Regions from separate parts of the Xanthomonas sp. MUS 060 genome, predicted to be linked through region 1. Evidence: predicted binding sites of a transcription regulator. Region 1 holds the regulator's gene; each other region holds the start of a gene.
The links. The regulator FliA, encoded in region 1, starts transcription of late flagellar genes. The targets are predictions, from matches to a motif close to TAAAGTTTNNCNNNCNNNGGCCGATAA.
Positions count from the first base shown of each region.

Region 1 (6,190 bases):
GGGCGTCATCCTGACCAAGCTGGACGAAACCGGACGGTTTGGCAGTGCCTTATCGGTGGTCGTTGACCATCGCCTTCCCATCACCTGGGTGACCGATGGACAGCGTGTGCCGGACGACCTACACCGCGCCAACGCCGCCAGCCTGGTATTGCGCCTTGAAGATTTGCGGCGCGCTGCCGATAAGCCCTGTACTCCGGAGCAGAACCATGCCGTCGCGTGATTACGCCAATCTGACCAATGCGTTTCCCCTATCGGCGACGCGCAACGAACCGCTGGGTCCGGTGCGCACGATCGCTGTGACCGGTGGCAAGGGTGGCGTCGGCAAGACCAACATTTCGGTCAATCTGTCGATGGCGCTGGCCGACATGGGCAAGCGCACGCTGCTTCTGGACGCCGACCTCGGCCTGGCCAACGTCGATGTATTACTGGGGTTGACGCCTAGATTCACTGTGGCCGATCTGGTCGCCGGGCGTTGCACGCTGGAAGAAGCCCTGATCGACATGCCCAACGGGTTGATGGTGGTGCCCGCCGCCTCCGGCCGCCGTTACATGGCCGAACTGCCCCCCGCTCAACACGTCGGCCTGGTCAATGTGTTCTCCGAGTTGCAACGCGACCTGGACATCATGGTGATCGACACGGCCGCTGGCATCACCGACAGCGTACTGACCTTCTGCCAGGCCGCGCAGGACGCCGTCGTGGTGGTCTGCGATGAGCCTGCCTCGATCACCGACGCCTACGCCCTGATCAAAGTCCTTGCACGCGAGCGTGGCATGGACCGGCTGCAGATCGTCGCCAACATGGTCCGCGACGCCAACGAAGGCCGCCTGCTATACGAAAAGCTCAGCCGTGTCTGCGAGAAGTTCCTCGGTGACGTGTCGCTGAACTATCTGGGTTGCGTACCGCAGGACGACTGGCTGCGACTTTCAGTGCAACGCCAGCAACCGGTGGTCAAAGCCTACCCCTCCAGCCCCTCGGCCCAAGCGATCTCCGATATTGCACGGCGCACTTCACGCTGGCAGGCACCGACCGTTCCGAGCGGCAACGTCGAGTTCTTCGTCGAACGCATCATTCAGCGTGGAGTCGCCGCATGAACGCCGCCGCCCACTATCGCGCCGTGCAGCGCAACAGTTCCAATGACTACATCGCGCAACACTCGGACCTGGTGCGACGCATCGCCCATCACCTGGCGGCCAGGCTGCCGGCCAGCGTCGAGATCGACGACCTGATCCAGGCCGGGATGATCGGGCTGATCGAGGCTTCGCGCAGCTACGATGCCGACCAGGGCGCCTCGTTCGAGACCTACGCCTCGATCCGCATCCGCGGCTCGATGATCGACGAGATCCGCCGTGGCGATTGGGTGCCCCGCTCGGTGCACCGACGCGCGCGTGACGCCGCCTCGGCGATCCGCAAGATTGAACAAAATACCGGTCGCGCCGCTGCCGCCAATGAAGTGGCCGCCGCGATGGAAATGCCACTGCCCGAATACATGCGGTTGATGGAAGATGCCGCACGCGGACAAGTACTGAGCCTGGAATCGCGTATCGAGGATCATGGCGAACTGGACACCATCGCCAAGGGCGGCCCCAATCCGCAGCAGATGCTCGAACGCAGCGAATTCGGCCGCGAACTTGGCAAAGCGATCGCGCAATTGCCCGAACGCGAACAATTAGTGCTGTCCCTGTACTACGAGCAGGAATTGAATCTCAAGGAAATCGGCGCGGTCCTCGGAGTCAGCGAGTCGCGCGTGTGCCAGATCCACGGTCAGGCCACGGTACGGTTGCGCGGACGCCTGAAGGCATTCGAAGCCGCCGACGCAGGCCTGGAAGACGAAGAATAAGAACCTAGGGAGTTAGCGGTGAATAAAAACATGAGGATTTTGATCGTGGACGATTTTTCGACGATGCGGCGCATCGTCAAGAACCTGCTCGGCGATCTTGGCTTCACCAACACCGCCGAAGCCGAAGACGGCAACAGCGCGCTGGCCGCATTGCGCTCGGCCCCGTTCGAGTTCGTGGTCACAGACTGGAACATGCCCGGCATGACCGGCATCGATTTGCTGCGCAACATCCGCGGCGACGACAAGCTCAAGCATTTACCGGTACTGATGGTCACAGCCGAGGCCAAGCGCGAGCAAATCATCGAAGCCGCGCAGTGCGGTGTGAACGGCTACATCATCAAACCGTTCACCGCGCAAACACTGCAAGAAAAACTGGGCAAGATCTTCGAACGCCTTGGAGCAACTGCCTGATGGAAGTGACAGCTGAACGCACTGCCCTGATCGAACGCCTCCAAGGTGCGCTGGACGCACTGGAGAGCGGTGACGAAGCCGGCTGGCGCAGAGAGATCGATACCCTCGCCGCTTGGCGCACACGCCCCATGATGCAGGGCCTGAGCCGACTTGCGCGCGATCTGGGCCAAGCGCTGGGCGAACTGCCAGTAGTGCCCAGCGACGCCGGCGAACTGGATGACGCCTGTTCGCGGCTGGACCATGTGGTGGCAATGACCGAACAGGCCAGTCACCGCACCTTGGATCTAGCAGAGCAATGCCGTGGACTCGCCGATCAATTGCGTGCCGGCGGCCTGAGCGAGGACCAGGGCGAGATCCTGGACAAGATCCGCCACAACCTCACCGAAATGGCCCTGGCGCAGAGCTTCCAGGACCTGACCGGGCAGATCATCCGCCGCGTCGCCGGAATCGTGCGCCGTGTGCACGAAGGGTTCGGCGCGCTGGGATTACCGCCAAAGGAAGAAAAAAAGGCCGATGGCAGCCTGGCTGGCCCGGCATTGCCCGGCTTGGATCGCCACGGCGTGTCGCAAAACGACGCCGACGACCTGTTGTCCGGATTGGGGTTGTAATCGTATGAGCGCCGTATCAGACGACATCGCTGCCGACTTCATCATCGAGGCCCAGGAAATCCTGGACCGCCTAGGCGAACAGTTGGTGTCGCTGGAGCAGGCGCCTGATGACAGCAGCCAGCTCAACGCCGTGTTCCGAGGCTTCCATACCCTCAAGGGCGGCGCCGGTTTCTTGTCGATCAACGCCATGGTCGAGTTGTGCCATGCCGCCGAAGAGACCCTGGGCATGGCCCGCGCTGGCCAGGCCACACTGGAAGCGCGTCATTTCGACGCCGCACAACAATCGCTGGACTACCTGCAATCGATGCTCGATGCGTTCGGTAGCGGCAACGAGCCACCACGCGCCCCGGCACAATTGATCGCGCAATTCGCCGCAGGTGAAGAGGAAGCCGCAACGCCATCCCCCGCTGCAACAGCCAGCAAGAGCAGTATGCCGGTTGGAGGAAATGGCGCCGATTCGGACCTGATCAGCGACGACGAATTCGAAGCCCTACTCGACAATCTACACGGCGGTGCCGCGCCTGCGGCCAAACCACAACTTGCGCCAGCACCAAGTCCCAAGTCCAACGCGCCAGCAGCGGCAGCCAAGCCGGGCGTCGCGGCAAAGGCGAGCGAACCCGAACAAACCGTGCGCGTGGACACCAAACGCCTTGACGCCATCGTCAACATGATCGGCGAGTTGGTGTTATCGCGCAATCGACTCAAGACACTGCGTGCGCGCTTGCGCGACGAAGAGCTGGATCGTGCAGTCAGCACGTTGGATATCGCCACCGCGCGGCTGCAATCGGCGGTCATGCGCACACGCATGCAACCGGTGGGCAAGGTGTTCTCGCGCTTCCCGAAGGTCGCGCGCGACGTTGCCCGTTCTTTGCAGAAAGAAGTGGAATTGGAACTGATCGGTGCCGACACCGAACTGGACCGTAATCTGGTCGAGGCATTGGCCGATCCGCTGGTCCATTTGGTGCGCAACGCGATCGACCATGGCATCGAGGCGCCCGCGCTACGCGAAGCCACCGGCAAGCCGCGTGGCGGCCATGTGCGCCTGTCTGCACAACAAGAAGGCGACTACGTCACCATCGAAGTGCAAGACGACGGTGCCGGCATCGATCCGGAGCGGTTGCGTGCCAAGGCGCGCGAAAAGGGCTTGATCGATCCGGAAGCCGCTGTACGACTGAGCACCGAGGAATGCCTGCATCTGGTGTTCCTGCCTGGCTTCTCGACCAAATCCGAAGTCACCGACATTTCCGGCCGTGGCGTCGGCATGGATGTGGTGCAGTCGCGCATCCGAGAACTCAGCGGACAAATCCAGATCCAATCCGAATTGGGCCGCGGCAGCCGCTTCCTGATCCGCGTGCCACTGACCCTGGCGATCTTGCCAACCCTGCTGGTGCAGGCCGGCGATAGTGTCTATGCACTGCCCTTGGCGCGCGTGGTCGAAGTACTGCATGCGCCACGCCGCTCGCTGGGCTGGTTCGACGGCCGCGCCGTACTCGACCGGCAATCGCATACGCTGCCATTGGTGGATCTGCGCCAGTGGCTCAACGTCGATGCCCCACAACTGCCACTACTGACCATCGTGGTGCTGCAAGCTGGCGAATCGCGTATGGGTCTGGTGGTGGACCAGGTTCGCGGTCGCGAGGAGGTGGTCATCAAACCGCTACCGCGCGCCCTGCGCGGCCTGCCAGGGTATGCCGGCGCCACCCTGATCGGCGATGGCCGTCTGGCATTGATCCTGGATGTGGATGGCCTGAAAAGCTAAGGGTTCGGGACGGCAACAGTGCCTCCCTTATCCAAACCATTGTCAAACGCGTTGATGAAACAAACCGCAACACGTTGAAGAAGCGATCGCAACGTCCTGCCCAGGATATTTGCACTTTTTACCTCGAATACTTGTATTTGTGCGCTGTCACATTTCGTTTCGTGCACGTCTCCAATCCCGGCTACCCATTAAGTCCCCCGCTCCCTTGCCGATACCTCCTGCATGGACAAACTCAGTCTCATCGGCCTGCTGCTGGCGATCATCTCGCTGATCGGCGGCAGCATCCTCAAAGGCGCCGGGATTTCGGCGTTGTGGTCGCCGGCTGCGTTCGTCATCGTGATCGTGGGGACCTTTGCGGCAATTCTTGTGCAAACACCACCGGTGGTGTTCCGGCGCGCGTTCAAAATTGCGAAGTGGATCCTGCTGCCGCCACCGAGCGACCGTCAGGCGGTACTGCAACAGATCGTGGAGTGGAGCAATATTGCACGACGCCAGGGCTTGCTCGGCCTGGAGCAGGAACTGCCGCAGCAGCAGGATCCATTCGTCCGCAAGGGACTACAGATGCTGGTGGACGGCGTCGAACCCGACGCCATCCGGCACATGCTGGAGATCGACCTGGAAGGCCAGGCCCACCGCGATCTAGCCGCCGCCAAGGTGTTCGAGGGCATGGGCATCTACGCTCCGACTCTGGGCATCATCGGCGCAGTGCTGGGGCTGATCGCCGTCATGAAAAATCTCGCTGACCCGAGCAAGCTCGGCCTGGGTATCGCCGCCGCCTTCACCGCCACCATCTACGGTATTGCTTCGGCCAACCTGCTGTTCCTGCCGATGGCCAGCAAACTCAAGAGCGTGATCAAGCACAGCAGCGGCGAACAGGAAATGCTCATCGAAGGGTTGATCGCCATTGCCAAGGGCGAAAATCCGCGCAACATCGAATCGAAACTGGCCGGATTCCTGCATTGAGTCCGACATGGCCCGCAAACATTCCCACGACGAGCACACCAATCACGAGGCATGGGCCATCCCATACGCCGACCTGATGACGTTGCTGCTTGCTTTCTTCGTGGTGATGTACGCGTTATCCACGGTTAACGCGGCCAAATACCGAGTCATGGCAAACGCGATGAACGCAGCCTTCGGTGGCACCGAGCAGACCATGCATCCGGTGCAGGTGGGCGAACAACCGATGCAAGGCCAGGGCAACACGCGACCGACACCAATCCGATCCAGCCCGGCGCTGTCCATTGTCGATCCGAACCGGCTGCCGGCAACGTCGCTGCCACGCCCAGCCGATGCGCTACGTGACGAACAGCAACTGCGACGCGCACAACAACAGCTCGACCGCATTGCCGAGCGCCTTGACGCCGCACTGTCACCCCTGATCCAGAAAAAACTGATCAACGTACACCGCTCCGGGTTGTGGATCGAAGTGGAGATCAACAGCGACATCCTGTTCGGCTCCGGCTCTGCAACGTTGGATCAGAGCGCACATGCGACCTTGGCACAGCTAGCGCAGGTATTGGCGAGCGTCCCTAACGGCGTGCGCGTGGAGGGCTATACCGACAACACACCGAT
Region 1 covers NZ_JZIM01000001.1:560,701-566,890, reverse strand. Annotated here, with positions in the region: partial or broken gene flhF (flagellar biosynthesis protein FlhF) at 1-220, shown strand, start outside; gene XANALMUS060_RS02565 (P-loop NTPase) at 207-1,091, shown strand; gene XANALMUS060_RS02560 (RNA polymerase sigma factor FliA) at 1,088-1,837, shown strand; gene cheY (chemotaxis response regulator CheY) at 1,856-2,248, shown strand; gene XANALMUS060_RS02550 (protein phosphatase CheZ) at 2,248-2,856, shown strand; gene XANALMUS060_RS02545 (chemotaxis protein CheA) at 2,861-4,615, shown strand; gene XANALMUS060_RS02540 (flagellar motor protein) at 4,838-5,578, shown strand; gene motD (flagellar motor protein MotD) at 5,586-6,190, shown strand, end outside.

Region 2 (6,190 bases), on a different contig from region 1:
CTGGGTGAGCTGTGCCGACTGTTCCTCCAGCGAGCGCGCTGCGGTGCTGGCCTCTTCCACCAGGGTCACGTTCTGTTGGGTGGCTTCGTCCATCTTGGCGATGGTTTGGTTCACCTGCTCGATGCCCTGTGCTTGCTCGCGTGAGGCCGCCGAGATGTGGCCCATGATGTCGGTGACGTGCTGCACGCTGGTGACCAACTGGCCCATGGTGGCGCCGGCCTTGTTGACCAGTGCGGCACCATGCGTCACGCGCTGTACCGAGTCGTCGATCAGCGTCTTGATCTCCTTCGCGGCGTTGGAGGCGCGGTGGGCGAGGGTGCCGACTTCCGCGGCGACCACCGCGAAACCCTTGCCTTGCTCGCCGGCGCGCGCGGCTTCCACCGAGGCGTTGAGCGCCAGGATATTGGTCTGGAAGGCGATGCCATCGATCACCGAGATGATGGCGGCGATGCGCTTGGACGCTGCCTCGATGCCGCTCATGGTTTCCACCGCCTGACTCACCACGTCGCGTCCGTTCGTCGCCACGCTGGCTGCGCCCAGCGCAAGTTGGTTGGCACGCTGGGCGTGTTCGGCGTTCTGCTTCACTGTGGAGGTCAGCTCCTCCATCGCGGCGGCGGTTTCTTCCAGGTTGGACGCTTGTTGTTCGCTACGCTGCGCCAGCTCCTGATTGCCGCTGGCGATATCCTCGGCGGCGAAGCCGATATTGTTGGTGGTGCGCTGGATGTGGGCGACGATGTCGGTAAGACGGTGCACGGTGCTGTTGGCATCGTCGCGCATGGTGGCGAACACGCCATGGAAGTTGCCGGACATGCGCACAGTGAGATCGCCCTCGGCGATGCCACGCAACAGTGCCGAGAACTTGCCCAGGTTGGTATCGGCTGTCGCCATCATGGTGTTGAGGTTCTCGACCATGGTGCGGAAGGCATGCTCGAATTTCTCCGGTTGCCCGCGGTGAGCGAAGTCGCCGGCGCAGGCGGCTTCGGCCAGCGTCTGGATCTGCACGTTGATCGCATGCAGGTTTTGTTTGACATGCCGCATCGTGGCGGTGATCGCGGCCTTTTCGCCGGGGTAGTCCGCGATTTCCTGACGCAGGTCGCCGATAGCGTAGCGGCCCATGACCTCGGTGATGCGCAATTGCGTCTGCACATGGGCATCGACCAGGGCGTTGGTGCCGGCGACCATCTGTCCGTATTCGCCGGGGAAGCGTTGCGCATCCATGCGGTAGCTGATCGCACCGGCATCGTGGCGCGTGGCCATTTCGCGTTGCGCCGAGATGACTTCATGCAGGCGCCGCTGCATTTGCTGCATCGCCCGCAGTAATTGCCCGGATTCGTCGTTGGCGGTGGAGGTGTCGGGGCTGCTCAGATCGCCAGCGCCGATGCGCTCGGCCAGACGGAGCGACTGCCGCAGCGGCAATACCACCTGCCGGGTGAGCAGAAAGGCGATGCCGGAGCCCAATAGCAAGGCCAGCACGGTGCAGCCGACCATGAGCACGGCGAAGTCATGCGCGGTGGTCATCGCTTCCTTGGCGGCCTGGCGGTTCTTGGCTTCCTGCAGGTCGATGAAGGCATTGATGCTGGCCAGCCAGTCGACGAAGGCCGGACGCGCTTGCTGCAGCAGCAGCGTTTGCGCCTGGTCTTTGTCGCCGCTGTCGCGCAGGCTGCGCACTTGCACGATCAGCGGCATGGTGCGCTGCTCGATTGCCTGAATCCGCTGCAGGATGGCCTGTTCTTTGGGGTCGTTGGAGGCCGCCAGCATGTCGTCGAGCGGCTGCGCCGAGCGCGCATAGTCTGCGGCCAGTTTGTCGATCAAGTCCTTGGTGGTTTGACGGCTGGCCGGATCGTCCAGCAGCACCACGTCGCGCAGTGCGATCGCGCGATCATGGACGCTGCCGCGGAAATTGATCGCGTAGCGTTGCTTGACGCTATTGACCGCGTTGATGGCGGTCAGGCGTTGGTCGATGCTGTGGACGCGCTCGATGCCGACGACCGTGAGCAGGACCATCAGCACGATGATCGAGAGAAAGCCCAGGGCCAGGCGTTGGCCGATACGCAGATTCGAGAAGACGTGCATGGAGGTGGATTTCGCCGACGTGGGGTGGGAAGCGGGGATAACAGACATGGTGGGGGAGCGAATTGTCGACGGTCGCGCGACTGCGCTTGGCCAAGTGAACATAGGAATAGCGGCGTGCCGCAGGTGAACTGAAGTACATCGCTGCCGCATGGCGATGCCATGATCGAGGCTGGACAGTAAATTCATGTGATAAATATCGCGCAAATACGCCAGAGTACGGTGGCTACTCCCGTGGAAGCCTCTCTGCGGCAACGCGGCGTCCTGTTGTCAATTCCACAATCCACGATGTCACCTTGATCGGCGGTCGCCTGCTCGCCCAGGCTGTACTGCTGAAGCTGCGCGATCGGCGCGTAGAGCGAGGGGATTGGCGGGCAGCCTGCGCGCGGTACCGAAACGGCGTCCTCCAGGCGACTCGGGTACCATGCAGCCCCTCTTACGGGTGTTTCTTCTCGATGGCCGATTCCAAACACACTCCTGTTTCTTCCGTGACCCAGGCCCAGGCCGAGGAGGCGGTGCGTACCCTGCTGCGCTGGGCCGGCGACGACCCGACCCGCGAAGGCTTGCTGGATACCCCGCGGCGGGTCGCCGAGGCTTACAGCGATTGGTTCAGCGGCTACCGCGAGGATCCGCGCGAATATATGTTGCGTACCTTCGAAGAAGTGGCTGGCTACGATGAGCTGATCGTGCTGCGCGACATCGAATACGAAAGCCACTGCGAGCACCACATGGCCCCGATCATCGGCAAGGTCCATGTCGGTTACCTGCCGCGCGGCAAGGTGGTGGGCATCAGCAAGCTGGCGCGGGTGGTCGATGCCTACGCGTGTCGCTTCCAGGTACAGGAAAAGATGACCGCGCAGATTGCGCAATGCATCCAGGACGCGCTGCAACCGCTGGGTGTGGGTGTGGTGGTGGAGGGTTCGCACGAATGCATGACCACCCGCGGCGTGCACAAGCGTGGCGTGAGCATGGTCACCTCGAAGATGCTCGGTACCTTCCGCGAAGATGCGCGTACGCGCGCCGAATTCCTGCGTTTCATCGATTGCGGCGCGCGTTGAGCGTGCCGCATGCGGTGCTGGGTTAGCATGTCCGCGTCGTTGCAACCTTGTCGTTGCTTGCGCTTGGCACACACCCGATGAAACACCGCGCCCGTATCGCCCGCTATCGCGCGCTGCGCGAGCAGCCGTTGTGGAAGCTGATCGCGGCCGATCAGGCACCGGAAATCATCGGTTTGCTGCAAACCTTGCTGCTGGAGAACGAGCGTCGCTTGCCGACGGCGGTCTTGCACGAGCGGCTGCAGCGCATGCTCGACGATCTCAATGCCGATCAACTGGCGCGCGACCTACCGCGCACCGCGCAGGCCTACCTGGCTCACTGGCTGGCCCAGGGCTGGCTGGAGCGCCGGCTGCCGGAGGGCGCGCAGCAGGAAGACTATGAGGTGTCGACCCAGGCCTTGCAGGCGATCCGCTTCGTCGATGGACTGGAACATACGCGCGGCGCCGCCACCGAGAGCCGCCTGGCGCTGGTGATGCAGCAATTGGCGCAGTTGGCGGCGTTGACCGAAACCAATCCGGATGCGCGCTTGTCCGCGTTGCGCGACGAACGTGACCGGATCGATGCGGAAATCGCGCGGGTTTCCGCCGGCAAAGTCGCCTCGCTGGATGGCAAGCGCGCGCTGGAACGCACGCGCCAGGTGATCGCTCTGGCCGACGAGTTGACCGAAGATTTCCGCCGCGTCCGCGACGATTTCGAGCAACTCAACCGCAGCTTCCGCGAACGCATCATCGATGACGATGGCGAGCGTGGCGAGATTCTGGGCAAGCTGTTCGAAGGCGTGGACGTGATCGGTGACAGCGATGCCGGCCGCAGTTTTCAGGCGTTCTGGGCGTTGCTCAACGATGCCGAACAAAGCGCGCAGTTGGATGCGGCGCTGGAGACGTTGTTGTCGCGTGGTTTCGCGCGCAAGCTCGATCGGCGCGAACGCGGCTTCCTGCGCGGGCTGACCGCCACCATGCTCGAACGCGGCGGCCAGGTCCACGATGTGATGCAGCATTTCGCGCGCAGTCTGCGTGGCTTCGTCCAGAGCCGCGGTTATCTCGAACAGCGTCGCCTCAATCAGTTCCTCAAGCAGGCACAGGCCGAAGCGCTGGCACTGCGTGATCGCATTCCCGCGCAGCGCAGCATCGGCCGCGACCTGAAATTGACCAGCAGTCGCCTGCGCTCGTTGTCGCAGTGGCGCTTGCACGATCCGCGTCAGCAACAGATCGATGGCAGCATCCAGCGCAACGCGGCGGCGGCGATCTGCCTGGACAGCGTTGGCGATCTGGTCGCGCAATCGGAGATCGATTTCCGCAGCTTGCGCCGCGATCTGTTCGAGTTGCTCGCCGCGCATCGGCAGTTGTCCATCGCCCAGGTGCTGGCACAGCGTGAGGCCAGCCAGGGTTTGGGCAGCGTGATCGGCTATCTGTCGCTGGGCACGCGCCATGGCGTGGTCCTGCCCGAACAGCACGAACACGCGCACTGGCGTGGTGGCGACGGTCAGTGGCGCAGTGCGCGCATTCCGCTGGTGTGGTTCACCCAGGAGAAACGCCATGAATTGGCATGACCATGCGGATGCGTCCGATGCGGCAGGCGATGTGGATACCGCGACCGCAGCAGATCCCGGCAGCGGATTATTCGCAGGCGACAGTGGTGGTCTGCCGCTGGATGCACGTCGCGCGCTGTGCCAGTTGCTCAGCGGTCCGAGCGTAGACGCGCAGCGGCATAGCACGCTGTGGCCAGCGCTGCTGCGCAACGAGGCGGCGATTCGCAGCGCGCTGTCGGAATTGTTCCTGGAGTTGGTGCTGGATCGCGAAACCGGCATCGCGTTCACCCGCCAGGCCGACACCGGCGAATTGGAAACGCCGGTATTGCTGCGCTCGGCGCCGCTGACCTTCATCGACTCGGTGTTGCTTTTGCACCTGCGTCAACAGTTGGCCGAAGCCGATGCGCGTGGGGTGCGCGCGGTGGTCGAAGAGGCGCAGTTGAGCGACGCGTTGGCTGTCTATGAGAAAAATGTGTCCACCGACCGCGCCGGCTTCCTGCGTCGCGTTGGCAATGCCGTGCAGAAAATGAAGGACAACCATGTCCTGACCCGTTTGCGCGGTGAAGAGCAGCGATACGAAGTTTCGCCCGCGCTCAAACTGTTGTTCTCCGCCGAGGATGTGGCCGCACTGGCCCAGGTCTACCGCGAACTACGCGATGCGCCGGAATCTGCGCAAAACAGTGATGCGGTTGTGGAGGTGTCTGGTGACGGCTAGCCTTTGCCACGCCTCATCACCTTCGTAACGCTGACGACCAACGCAACTCAATTCCAAGTGCATACACGCTCTAGACTGTGCCGATGAAATCCTCCGCGTCTTCCGGTTTGTTCGCCGCCGATTTGCCCGATCCGCGCCTGCAGCAGTTCCGCATGCGGCGCCTGCAGGTCTACAACTGGGGCACGTTTTCCGGCTTGACCGAGGTGCCGATCGCCGCGCGTGGCTTCCTGTTCGTCGGCCGTTCCGGTTCCGGTAAATCCACCTTGCTGGATGCGATGTCGGCATTGCTGACGCCGCCGAGCATCGTCGATTTCAACGCCGCCGCGCGCGAGGCAGAACGCAGTGGCCGCGACCGCAACCTGGTGTCTTACGTGCGCGGCGCCTGGGCCGATCAACAGGACAGTGCCTCCGGCGAAATCGCCACCCAGTACCTGCGCAAGGGCGCAACCTGGACCGCGCTGGTGCTGGAGTATCACGACGACGAGGAGCGCGTGGTCAGCCTGGTACGGCTGTTCTGGATTGCCGGCAGCGGCGCTGCGCCGGGCGATGTGCGCAAGCACTACATGGTGGCTGAGCGTGCGTTCGATATTGCCACCGAGCTGGCCGGCTTCGACCTGGACCTGCGCAAGCTCAAGCAACGTCTGCCTGATGTGCATCACTTCGACAGTTTTGCTGGCTATGCCGAGCGTTTCCGTCACCAGCTTGGTATCGGCAACGAAACGGCGCTGCGCTTGCTGCACAAAACCCAGTCGGCGAAGAACCTGGGCGATCTCAATGCCTTCCTGCGTGGTTTCATGCTCGAAGCGCCCAAGACTTTCGAT
Region 2 covers NZ_JZIM01000009.1:109,263-115,452, forward strand. Annotated here, with positions in the region: gene XANALMUS060_RS10610 (methyl-accepting chemotaxis protein) at 1-2,073, opposite strand, end outside; gene folE (GTP cyclohydrolase I FolE) at 2,526-3,128, shown strand; gene XANALMUS060_RS10620 (DUF3375 domain-containing protein) at 3,206-4,675, shown strand; gene XANALMUS060_RS10625 (DUF4194 domain-containing protein) at 4,662-5,369, shown strand; gene XANALMUS060_RS10630 (SbcC/MukB-like Walker B domain-containing protein) at 5,453-6,190, shown strand, end outside.
Region 2: a site for FliA is predicted at 2,180-2,206, ahead of XANALMUS060_RS10610 (methyl-accepting chemotaxis protein). Genes of this name have one in related genera too.

Region 3 (6,190 bases), on a different contig from region 1:
AGCAAAGCCAGTAGCAGGTGTTCGACCGTCATGAATTCGTGACGGGCTTCCCTGGCGCGCTTGTAGCACTGGCCGATGGTCTGCTCTAGATCTTTGCTGAACATGATTCACTCCGACGTCTATTGCCGACAATATTTGGCTTGAGTTGCGAATTACCACAACCGTATCGGATCAGTGTGTTCAGACAGCGTTAGTAAGTCCTGGCAGGCCGATCACATACGCCTAGCACTATCAGGTTTTTTCCATCGTACACAACAGCGGGTGCTGGTTCATCCGCGAGAACTCGTTCACCTGAGCCACCTTGGATTCAGCCACCTCACGGGTGTACAAACCGCACACCCCGCGACCGCGCGTATGCACATGTAGCATCACCTGGGTGGCACGCTCAAGATCCAAGGCAAAAAACTGCTGTAACACGGTCACCACGAACTCCATCGGGGTGTAATCGTCGTTCAGCAAAAGCACCTGGTACATCGGCGGGCGGGCAGTCTCCGGCTTACCGGTCTCTACCATGACGCCATGGTCGTGCTCAGGGGAATTCTTACGGGACATCGCGCAATTATATACGCCCGCTGTCCGGCCGGATTGGACGATCGCCATCACTGCCCGCACAATTCTCTCCTCTCCGATGGCGCTTCGCATGCATCCGACGATTGCGATGGATACCGAACTCAACGACCGCAAGGATGCGTTGTGACGACACTGGCAGCGTCCCACTGGCAGCCCGATGTGACCGTGGCGACCATCGTGGCGCACGATGGCCGCCTGCTGCAGGTGGAAGAAGCCATTGGCGGCGCGTTGGTACTGAACCAACCTGCGGGTCATCTGGAGCCAGACGAGAGCCTGGTGGAGGCCGCTGTGCGCGAGACGCTGGAAGAAACCGGCTGGCAGGTACGTCCCACCGCATTTATCGGTGCCTACCAATGGAAGGCTGATAACGGCCGCCATTACCTGCGCTTCGCGTTTGCTGCCGATCCGCTGGAACACCACCCGCAAAGGCCGCTGGATACCGGTATCGTGCGTGCGCTTTGGATGACTCCAACCGAGTTGCAGAGCGCCCAACCGCGTTGGCGCAGTCCGTTGGTGTGGCGGACCGTGGCCGATTTCCTTGCAGGGCAACGCTACCCGCTAGACCTGTTGCGACAGTTGGCATGAGCGCAACACACATCATGGTCGGCGTCTCAGGAGGGGTGGATTCGTCGGTCGCGGCTTGGCAACTGGTGCAACAGGGGCACGCGGTGTCCGGACTGTTCATGCAGAACTGGGCCGACGACGGCAGCGCCGATGCGCACGAAGGCGCGAGCGACGCCGAAAGCGGGAAATCGAAAGCGAGCGCATGCCGCGCCGAGGCCGACCGACGCGATGCGGTGGCGGTCTGCGGCATGCTCGGCATTCCATTCCATTTTCGCGACTTCTCAAAGGAGTACTGGCAAGGCGTATTCGCGCACTTCCTGGCCGAATACGCTGCCGGGCGCACTCCCAATCCGGACGTGCTGTGCAATCGCGAGGTCAAGTTCAAGCATTTCCTGGACGCGGCACGCGACCTTGGCGCCGAGCGCATCGCGACAGGCCACTATGCGCGGGTGACGTTTACTGATCGTCGTTGGCGGCTGCTGCGCGGGCTGGATCGCAACAAGGACCAAAGCTATTTCCTGCACCAGCTGGGCCAGGCGCAACTCGCTGCGACCCTCTTCCCTGTGGGCGAGCTGCCCAAGGAGCAGGTGCGACGCATCGCCCGCCAAGCGGGTTTGCCGACCCACGCCAAGAAGGACTCCACTGGCATCTGTTTCATCGGCGAACGCGACTTCCGCGCATTCCTGAGCCGCTACCTGCCGGCCCGGCGCGGAGAGATCCGCGACCCGCACGAGCACATCGTGGCCGAGCACCCCGGCGTGTTCTATTTCACCCTGGGCCAGCGCGAAGGCCTGAACATCGGCGGTGTGCGCGGCCGGGCCGCAGCGCCGTGGTACGTGATCGGCAAAGATGTGGCGCGCAATGTGCTGTATGTCGACCAGGACCGCGACAGCCCCCATCTGATGGCCACGCAACTGCGCTCGGAAAACGCGCATTGGATTGCCGGCGCGCCACCAGCGCGGCATTTCGCATGTCGTGCGCAAACCCGCTACCGGCAGGCCGACGAACCGTGCATGGTCGAAGTCAGCGACGATGGCACCCTGACGGTACAGTTCGAGCGTGCGCAACGGGCCGTGACGCCGGGACAATCCCTGGTGCTGTACCAGGGCGAGGAGTGCCTGGGCGGGGCCGTGATCGCCACCACCGATGCCCCGCTGGAGCGCCGTCTGGCGCAGCGGGCGACTGCAACACACGAGGACACCAACCGATGATCGACACCATGGATACGCGCATGCTGGCGCTGGCAGGCATGGCCCAGGCCCTGCAGCAGGTACGCCGTATCGCCGAAACCGGCCACTCGGAGGCATCATTGGTCCGCACTCTGCTCGACAGCGTGTTCCGGATCGATGCACCGAGCGCAGAGGCGGTTTACGGCCACCGCAGCGACTTGGTGCCTGGCATGCGCCTATTGCACCAGTACTTTCGCAATCAAGGTCAGGACGAGGTGTTACCACGCCTGGCGCTGGCGGTCATCCAACTGGAGCGTCGTCTCGTCAGCGACACCGAAACCGATGGCAAAATCAGCCTCGGCATCGCTGGGGCCGCTTTACTGCTGGAAAGGCGTGGCGACAGTACGCATCCTGAGGTAATCGAAGCACTGGGCCAGCTCTATGCTCAGACTATCAGCCACTTACGTCCTCGGGTGATGGTGCAGGGTAATCCACATTATCTCGGTCAGGCCGGGGTGGTCGCGGAGATCCGTGCTCTGCTGTTGGCCGCAGTGCGCTCTGCGGTCCTGTGGCGGCAGTTGGGCGGCAGTTTGTGGGATTTCCTCCTGGCCAAGCGGCGCATGCGTGAAGCCGTAGACCGGGCATTGCGCTGAACCTCAACGCTTCTGCCATCCGATACTCGCCGGATACGTTAATGGATCCGATAGCCTTAAGACGATTAACGCCAGTCCGCACCTAAAGAGCAGGAGGGGGCGGCCGATACAGCAATCGTGACTTTGCCGAGAACGTCCATGTATTCACGCCTCCTGATCCGTCTGGCCGCTCCGCTTGCCCTGACGTTGCTGTTCCCCATCGCTGCCGGCTTCGATTGGCCAGCCCCGGTCCGTTGGGCCATTCTCTCCACGATGACGTTGAGCTGGTTGGGCTTCGCCGCCTGGACCGTCTACAGCCAAGGCCGGCGCTCGCCGGAACAGGCCAAAATCATGCGTGAACAGGATCAATTGCTGAACGAGCTGCGCAGCTTCGTGGGCAATGAGATCGATGGATCGCGCGGGGATATCGAACGTGCCCGCGAACTGATCCGCCAGGCGGTCAGCGGCTTGGGCAACAGCTTCGAGGCAATGAATCGTAAATCGCGTCAGCAGAGCGTGGCGTTGGCACGGATCGTGGATCGTGCTGGCGAAGAAGGCGGCGCCGGGGTGGACGTGGCCCGGTTCGCCCAACATGCCAGCCAGCGTATGGAACAGTTGGTCGAAGCACTGGAACAAGTCAGCGGCCAGAGCAGCACCACGGTGCACTACATCGACGACATGTCGCAGCACCTGGACGGCATCTTCGCCCTACTGGAGGATGTCAAGTCGATCGCCGACCAGACCAACCTGCTGGCGTTGAATGCGGCCATCGAAGCGGCGCGCGCTGGCGAAGCGGGCCGCGGCTTCGCGGTGGTGGCCGACGAGGTACGCAATCTGTCCGAGCGTTCCACCACCTTCAACGAACAGATCCGCAAGCTGGCGCATAGTTCCAAGGACGCCATCGCCAAGGTGCGTGAGACGGTCTCGCACATGGCCTCGCGCGACATGGACCGCTCCCGCGAGGCACGTGCCGAGGCTGCGGCGATGCTGGATAACGTGGCGGCGATCAATCACTCCCTGGGCGACAGCATGCGCGAGATTTCCGAATGCGGCCGCTCCATCGACAGCAGTGTCGCCGAAGCAGTGCGCGCCCTGCAGTTCGAGGACATCGCAACCCAGGCGCTGGGGGGCGTGCATACCCACATGGACCGTCTGGCCGCGATCAACCGCGAAGCGGTGGCCCTGCAGGAACTGTTGCACCGCAATGGCGGAGTATTCGACAGCGAACTGATCGATGCGCTGCAGCGGGTCGGCAAGCGTCTGCGCGATATGCGCACGGAATGGGAGCGCCCGCCGCACAAGCCGGTGGCGCAGCAGAGCATGGGCGCAGGCACGGTGGAATTGTTCTGAGTCTGGCTTGACCGCTTCCGCACTATGAACCGACACGTCCCCGGCCCTACCGGGGCGTGTCGTCTATGCCCTACTCGCTTGGCCTAGCCGATGCATTTCCAGTCCCTTCCCAGAGGTGCGGTCATGTCCTGCGATGCGCGCAGCGATACGAGCGACACGGCACCGAGCGATACATGCGCACCGGCAGCGGACGCAGTTGCTCCAGCAGTGCCGCTGCGTCAGCACACGGGCAGCGTCCTGCGCCGACTGGAAACACTGGCCCAGGCCGAGCTGCACAAGATGCAGATTGCCCGTCCCTCCACGCCGCAGAACGCCTGCATTGACGACAGCGTCTGGGCCAGTCTGGCCTGGGACATGGGATTGAACGGAACCGCCATCGACGCTGCCGGCACGCCGGAACCGATCATCGATTTTGTCTTGCACGACATCGACTGAGCGATCCTCGCCGACGTCACTTTGAGGTCGCTGCTTCGCGCGCCCTTCAGCTGGGGTTTTCCAACGAGAACAGGTCGGCCTGCTTGTCGTAGGCGAAATACTCGGCGTAACGCGCCCAACTGGTCACCGCCTGCACGGTTTCCGTCGCATAGTCCTCCGACATGTGATCCTCCAGCTCGTCGCGGAAACGTCGCGCCGGTGCATGGTGCGCCGGACGCTCGTCGAGCACGCGCCGGATGTGCGCGGCCAGTGGCACATAGGTGGCCAGATGCTGGGCGAACAGTTGCTTGCGCGCATCGGTGCCGAGTTCGGCGAAACGCTGCCCTGCTGGGGTCAACTGCAGATCGCCCTTTTCGAAGACGGCAAAGCGCAACAATTGCAGGGTCTCGGCAATCGGGAAAAGTTCGTCGACTTCCAATTGCAAACCGGCCGCCAGAGGCGGCAGGTCGGCGCGGCCATGGTAGGGCTCGGCAGCGACCGCCTCGATCAAGCCAGCCAGCAGATTGCTCGACACTCGCGGCAGCACCATGGCAATGCCGCTGCCAGGAAAGACGCCCTCGCGTGCCTGTGGACGCTGCGGACTGGAGGTCATGCGCGCATAGATGTCGTCGACCAGCGCGCGAAACGCTGGCGCAAGTCGATTGCGCGGTTGCGGCAGAGTGACTTGAATCTCGCCGATCACCCGGCCCGGATTGGCGCCGAAGATCACGATCCGGTCGCACATCAACACCGCTTCCTCGATGTTGTGGGTCACCATCAGGATCGATTCGATCGGCATACGTCCTTCCGACCACAGATCCAGCAGGTCGGTGCGCAAGGTTTCGGCGGTCAGCACGTCCAGCGCAGAGAAGGGCTCGTCCATCAGCAGCAGCTTTGGTCGCACCACCAGCGCCCGCGCCAGACCCACGCGCTGGCGCATGCCTCCGGACAACTCCTTCGGATAGGCTCCCTCGTAGCCATCCAGGCCAATCAGGTCGATCGCCGCCAGCGAGCGGCGGCGCCGTTCGTCGACCTCCACCCCACGCGCCTCCAGCCCGACTTCCACGTTCTGCAGTACGGTCAACCATGGGAACAGCGCGAAGCTTTGAAACACCATCGCAATGTCGTCGGGTGCTTGATTCGGCGCAGCGTCGCGGAAGGCAATGCTGCCGGCGCTGGGCTGCAGCAAGCCGGCGATGGCGCGCAGCAAGGTCGACTTGCCCGAACCGGAACGGCCGAGTAGACCGACGATCTGCCCGGAGTTCAGGGTCAGGTCGACGTCCTCCAGCACCACCAACGGTGTCGCCCCACCCTTGTCGTAGCTCTTGCGCACACCCTGTACGCGGACCAGCGGCGCGCGCTCGGGAGCGCTTGCGGAAAAGCTCATGATCGGTCTCCTTGGATCAGTCGAAACGCAGCCGGCGTTCGGCAAAGACATATAGCCGCCGCCACACCGCACGGTTGAAGATGCTCACGAACAGCGACATCACC
Region 3 covers NZ_JZIM01000012.1:66,695-72,884, forward strand. Annotated here, with positions in the region: gene clpA (ATP-dependent Clp protease ATP-binding subunit ClpA) at 1-104, opposite strand, end outside; gene clpS (ATP-dependent Clp protease adapter ClpS) at 232-552, opposite strand; gene XANALMUS060_RS11820 (NUDIX hydrolase) at 703-1,155, shown strand; gene mnmA (tRNA 2-thiouridine(34) synthase MnmA) at 1,152-2,345, shown strand; gene hflD (high frequency lysogenization protein HflD) at 2,342-2,956, shown strand; gene XANALMUS060_RS11835 (methyl-accepting chemotaxis protein) at 3,095-4,285, shown strand; gene XANALMUS060_RS11840 (hypothetical protein) at 4,409-4,720, shown strand; gene XANALMUS060_RS11845 (nitrate/sulfonate/bicarbonate ABC transporter ATP-binding protein) at 4,767-6,086, opposite strand; gene XANALMUS060_RS11850 (ABC transporter permease subunit) at 6,103-6,190, opposite strand, start outside.
Region 3: a site for FliA is predicted at 3,040-3,066, ahead of XANALMUS060_RS11835 (methyl-accepting chemotaxis protein). Genes of this name have one in related genera too.